Regions from separate parts of the Paenibacillus sp. LK1 genome, predicted to be linked through region 2. Evidence: riboswitches for the same ligand, from Rfam matches in the RefSeq annotation. Region 2 holds a riboswitch; the other holds the start of a gene.
The links. A riboswitch is a leader RNA that binds a small molecule or an ion and turns the genes downstream of it on or off. The one in region 2 is predicted to bind glycine.
Positions count from the first base shown of each region.

Region 1 (3,150 bases), on a different contig from region 2:
CGTACATACTGGCATTGGCTACAGCCATACCTGTCAACTCACAGATATAGGATTGAAACTCGAAAATCGCCTGCAATTCTCCTTGGCTGATCTCGGGTTGATAAGGTGTATAGGCGGTATAGAACTCGGAACGGGAGATGACATGATTAATGACGGAAGGTACGTGGTGATCATAAATACCTGCACCCAGGAAACTGGCGTGTGTCTCGAAGTTGGCATTCGCTGCCGCTTGCTTCGACATATGACGTGTCAGTGCATATTCATCGAGTTTGGAGGAAACAGGCAGTTCACCCTGATAGCGAATCTCCTGTGGAATGTCATGGAACAGATCTTCAATCGTTTCCACGCCGATGGTTGCCAACATGGCACTCTGATCCTGCTCGGTCATGGGAATGTAGCGATGCTTGCTCATGCTTGATCAGCTCCTTGAGTAGGTGTCTTTGGCGCACGTGTCCGTTTATGAAAAGGGGTCTTCACGACCTCGGCTTTTAGTTTCTTGCCACGAATCTCAATCTCCAGCGGGGTACCCAGTGCAGCATATTTGCTGTCGATCAAGGCCAGCCCCAGATTACGTTTCAACGTAGGCGACTGAGTCCCTGTGGTCACTTCACCAATCTGCACACCTTCGGCGTAAATGGGATAATGAGGGCGAGGAATGCCGCGCTCCAGTACTTCGATCCCGACCAGCTTGCGGGCAGGTCCATCATTTTTTTGCTGCAACAAGGCTTCATGTCCGATAAACGGTCCTGCATTTAACTTCACAAACATGCCAACGCCAGCCTCCAGCGGTGAGATAGTTGCAGACAATTCCTGTCCATACAGGGGCAGCTTGGCTTCAAAGCGCAGCGTATCCCGGGCACCCAGTCCTGTGGGAACAAGTCCGTGAGCTTCTCCGGCTTGCATCAATCCGTTCCAGACCGCAGCGGCTTGTTCCGCAGGAACGTAGAGCTCAAAGCCATCTTCACCCGTATATCCGGTACGGGATAACAGCAATGTAACGCCGCATACCTTCGCATTTGCCACAAAGCGGAAAGGCTCAATCGAAGACACATCCGTGTCTGTCACCGTTCTGAGAATATCTACTGCCAGCGGACCTTGCAGAGCAAGTAGCGCTGTTTGATCCGAATCATTGGTCATCGTTACGCCAGGCATCATGTGCTGTTGCAGCCATGCCCAGTCCTTATCGATGTTGGAGGCGTTAACCACCAGCATATATTGCTGGTCTTTCAGTTTATAAATCAGCAGATCATCGACCACGCCACCATCCGGATAACACATTAACGTATATTGGGCCTGATCGGTAACGAGTGTTGTTACATCATTAGTGGTCATGTGCTGTAAAAAAGCTTCTGCGTGTTCACCTTGTACGGTGAATTCGCCCATGTGGGATACATCAAATAATCCAGCACGTTCTCGCACCGCTTCATGCTCTTTCTGAATTCCGCTGAATTGTACCGGGAGCTCCCAGCCACCAAAATCAATGCATCGTACGCCTTCATATTGCTGATAGAGTGGAAAGAGTGGGGTTCTAAGCAAATCGGACATCCAATCACCTCGTCATGGGCCGTCAACCGGCCGAGTGTATAACCATGGATCAATGAATCTGGCATCATATTTTATTATAAAAGTAAGGTAAGGACGCGATAGGCAGCGCCGCTCTATAACCTGTTTTCGTTTTTTTGGGAAAAAGGAAAAGGACAGGCCAAAGAATCGGCATGCCAGAAGCACGCTGTATTCTTAGGCTCTGTCCTTGGTACCTGAGAGTTACCCCGCCGCATGATGCAGCAGGTTTCCCCTTGGGTGATCATAACGCCCACACAGGGCGATTAGATGCTCTCCAGAGTTGCGTCCCGTAAAAGTCCTTTTGCCTGAGAGATTCACCTCCGCTTGTCGGTGGTTTACTCCTTCGGCGTTACCGCATGTACACCCTGATTCGGGTGTCAAGGGTAATCTCTCCCTTTACATTCATCCGCGGGTATTGCATAGACCAATTAAACACATTTACTACTCTCATTAAAGCCTGAATCGACTATTGATGTCAAGAACGATATCATAGAAATGAATAAAAAAGCCGAATGATATTTTTAATTCGTTTCATAACGTTCGTCTATTTATAAAGAGTGCGCTTACTTTTCTAATATTCACCATTATATGTAGGGAGAGTGCATTTGAGTTACAGGTATATAAGGAAGAAAAACAAATAAATTGTGAGGTATCTTGACATTTGAATCGAAAATATCATACGCTATGTTCTGGGAAAAAGGTTAAGGTCAAAGAAACGCATGCACTCATTAATGAAAAGCGAGGCGGATATCGATGAGCGAATTGAAAAGTGATTTCCTGTACAGTGAAGAGCACGAATGGGTGCAGACCGTAGGGGAGGATACCGTACGTATTGGTATTACCGAGTTCGCGCAGCATCAGCTGGGTGACATTGTGTTTGTGGAATTGCCTGACCTGGAATCGGATGTAAAAGCGGAAGACGGCATTGGAACGATTGAATCCGTCAAAACCGTTTCGGATTTGTTTTCTCCTGTCAGTGGAACGATTATTGCTGTGAATGATGCATTGCAGGATTCCCCGGAGCTGGTTAACAACTCTCCATATGAGGAAGGCTGGATGATCGAGATTCGTGTTGAGGGCGACCTGACAGCAGCACTTTCCACGTTGATGAACGCGGATGCGTATCGTAAACATACGGAATAATATTAAGGTACAATTCACCGATTGGATAGAGAGTTTTAGCTTGATGCAAAAGTTTTTTTAAGGTAATAAAATGAATCGATGATTATAGATCCGAATGGTGATATTACTTATTCGGAGAATACTTAGGCGCAATTGCCTCATCTGAATCAGGATGAGGTCATTGCGCTTTTTCGTTGTTACTCGATGAATTAGACTAATTAGATGAAATAAATATCAATCTAACATGTTTCATCATCATTTCTAAATGAGGTAGGAACAGCTCATTTAAATAGAATAAATTTACAATTTCATTTGTCATTAAAATGGGGCAATTCGTGGGTATGATACATGAAAGGGAATAACAGGTTTCGATCAATATACGGGTTTAAATATGGAACAATCCTTTAAATTTAAATCTTGTCATCAACGTTCATGACGGAAGTAGGTTTTCATTTCGTTGTAGAA
Region 1 is NZ_PEII01000006.1:94,289-97,438, forward strand. It holds gene gcvPA (aminomethyl-transferring glycine dehydrogenase subunit GcvPA) at 1-412, opposite strand, end outside; gene gcvT (glycine cleavage system aminomethyltransferase GcvT) at 409-1,545, opposite strand; glycine riboswitch at 1,743-1,843, opposite strand; glycine riboswitch at 1,847-1,969, opposite strand; gene gcvH (glycine cleavage system protein GcvH) at 2,317-2,706, shown strand.
Region 1: another riboswitch for glycine. It lies ahead of gcvT (glycine cleavage system aminomethyltransferase GcvT); the one in region 2 lies ahead of sdaAB (L-serine ammonia-lyase, iron-sulfur-dependent subunit beta).

Region 2 (3,150 bases):
CGCAGTTACGGCACCCAGTCCGTTACGGACGATGCAAGGGATTTCCACGAGGCCTGCGACAGGATCGCAGATGAGCCCTAGTGTATTTTTTAACGCGAGGCCAACTGCATGAACCACTTGCTCCGGCGTCCCTCCACGCAGCTCCACCATGGCTCCAGCGGCCATACCGATGGCAGAACCCACTTCAGCCTGACAGCCACCCTCGGCACCTGAGATAAATGAGTTGTTGGCAATGACATAACCGATCGCTCCCGCACAGAACAGACCGTTCACCAGATGCTCGTCACTCCAGCCAAAACGCTCCTGGGAGCTGATAAATACACCCGGAATGATGCCGCAGGAGCCAGCTGTCGGTGTGGCTACAATCCGGCCCATCGAGGCATTCACTTCCGATACACAAAGGGCATACGCCATGGCCAGTGCAGAGGCATCTCCAGAACAAGTCTCGCCTTTACGAATGTACTCAGCCATTTTTTTGCCGTCTCCGCCAGTCAAGCCGCTGCGTGATGTTGTATCTTCTGTTAGCCCTTTGTGTACAGCTTCCTTCATCACCTGATAGTAATCCGACATCTGCCGCACAACATCCACTTCCGGGATATTCGTCTCCTGAACCTGCTCTTCGATCATCAGCTCGGCAATGGTCTTGGACTCTGCTGTACAGATGGTATTCAGTTCATGTAGATGTTTAAACCGCATCCGGCTCGACCCCTCTCTTCAAATCAATCACGCGAATGTCCAGCATATGATCCAGCGACCGCAGACGGTTCAACATCTCAGGATTCGGCACACCATCCATCTCCATCGCTGTCAGTGCTTCACCATCCCGGGCTTTCCGATCCACTTGCATGTACCCGATGTTCACCCCGGACGAACTGATGGTGGAGGTTACCGAAGCGAGCACCCCTGCTTTGTCCGAATGGCGCAGTACAAGTGTGGGGAACTCTCCGCTGATCTGTACACGAAAATCATTCAATGCATGCACCGATACACTACCTCCGCCAATGGAAGCACCGATTAGTGAGCATTGACGGTCTCCATGCCAGAGTTCAATCTTGACCGTATTCGGATGAGGAGCAGGCAGGCCGCTTGTGAAAAACTCTACCTCCATACCCGCTTCCTCTGCATATTGTTCTGCATCCGGTATACGTGGATCATCAGTCACATAATCAAGCAGGCCACCGATCAACGCAAGATCCGTACCATGCCCCTGATACGTATCAGCAAACGAGCCGTATAGAGTTAATCGAGCGCGTTCAGGCGTGCATCCCAGCCACTGACGGGCAATTCGCCCCAATCTTGCCGCTCCAGCCGTATGTGAACTTGATGGACCTGTCATGGACGGACCAATAATTGAAAAAACGTCTTTAAAACGCATCGCAAACCCTCCATTTATAATCGTCATTTTCATCCAGACGTACACCCATAATGTTCCTTTATTACTGAATGATGACATGAGAAAAGGACAGAGAGAGGCCCTAGGCCCTCTCTCTGTCCTCGATACCTGAGAGTTTCATGATAAGCAGCGCGGCGAATCGATGCATTCCTGTATTCACAGGTGATGTCACCCTGCACACCGTGCTGCTTGACCATATACCCCTTGGGTGGCGCAGTTCGCGCACTCTCCAGAGTTGCGTCCAACGATGGTACATTTACCTGAGAGATTAACCGCTGCGCCGGGTGCGTAGCAGCTTGCTCCTTCGGTGCCCGACAGCTGCCATTTTACTCGACATGCTCAGGTCTCTCCCGCTCGCTATCATTCGCTGTATGGAACCATTCTGATCTTGTACCAGAACGATAATTGAAGTTTTTAATACTTTCTCATTAAGATTAATCGACCGGAAGATCAGTGTCAACAAACTTAACGATTTCTTTGCGAATAATTGCTTTTTTCCATTTTATACACAAGATAAACGAACAAACTGTAAACTTTCATCACATGAATGTGTTAATGCGTTTCATCTCGAAAGCGCATACATTGTTCATTTTCTATTAGCCAATATCTGTGTTTAATACTATTTATGTTATGTTCCACTGAACGGTTCGGGTATTCAGGCAACCTTTATTCTGTACTAGAATTGCCGTATTTCTGCCTGTCACCCCACCATCGCCTTGGGCTTCGCCGGTTCATCGTAATACCTGCTTCGGGAAGGAAACATGCTCGTCACCCACAATCCCAACGCAGCTAACAGCATGACCCCAGATACAACTGTATATACCATACGAAGCGACAACTGCTCTGCTATTACCCCTGCAATCAAAATGGAAGCCACCTGCAACACACTTAACACAAGTCCAAGTACACTACTCATTCGCCCCATCAGATCGACAGGGATATTATTTTGATAAAAGGTAACCAGGCCGGTATTCGCCAGTGCGGAGCACAGACCGAGCAGAATAAAGGCAACAGCCGCCAGTTCAAACGAGAATGAACGGGCGAACAGGAAATAACCAAGCGCAACCAGAAGTACACCGCCACCCATCATGTGACGGACCGGCAAATGTTTGGCGAACATCCAAACCAGCATGGAACCTGCCAAATAACCGATTCCGGTGATACTCATTAATGCTCCGTACTGTGATTCAGGCAGGTTCATCACCTGACGGATAAACACCACTTCCTGAGCATCCAGCGACATGCCGACCACCAGAATAATCTGGAACAGGGCATATATACCGACAACGTAGCCCGACTTTCGGCTGAAGCTCAGTACAGCTCTCCAATCCTGGGCAATCATCCGAGGTGTCAGTCTGCTTCCCGTCCCTATATTCTGTTCTCCAAAGCCCAGTTTGGGAAGAAACATTAGAATCAACGCAGAAGCAGCAAAGGAAACCGCATTGGCATAAATGGCTGCTGCCGGAGATAAATATATCAGCATCACTCCTGCAACTGCCGGGCCGGTAATAAATGCCCCTGAGCTGATCAAAGCTTGTAGGGAATTAAAGCGCTTGCGCCGTTCAGCAGGTACCAGCCGGGTAATGTATACCTGAGAGGAAGGGACAAATATAGATGAGGACATGCTGATCAGAAACATCACTGCGTACATCATCCATAGACTGGACATCAGTGGCAGCATCGCCACCAGCATCGCCCGTAGCATATCGGCACCAATCATCAACTGCCGCTGATCATAACGATCAATCAGGCTGCCT
Region 2 is NZ_PEII01000014.1:51,468-54,617, forward strand. It holds gene sdaAA (L-serine ammonia-lyase, iron-sulfur-dependent, subunit alpha) at 1-696, opposite strand, end outside; gene sdaAB (L-serine ammonia-lyase, iron-sulfur-dependent subunit beta) at 686-1,375, opposite strand; glycine riboswitch at 1,487-1,628, opposite strand; glycine riboswitch at 1,633-1,756, opposite strand; gene CS562_RS26175 (MFS transporter) at 2,094-3,150, opposite strand, start outside.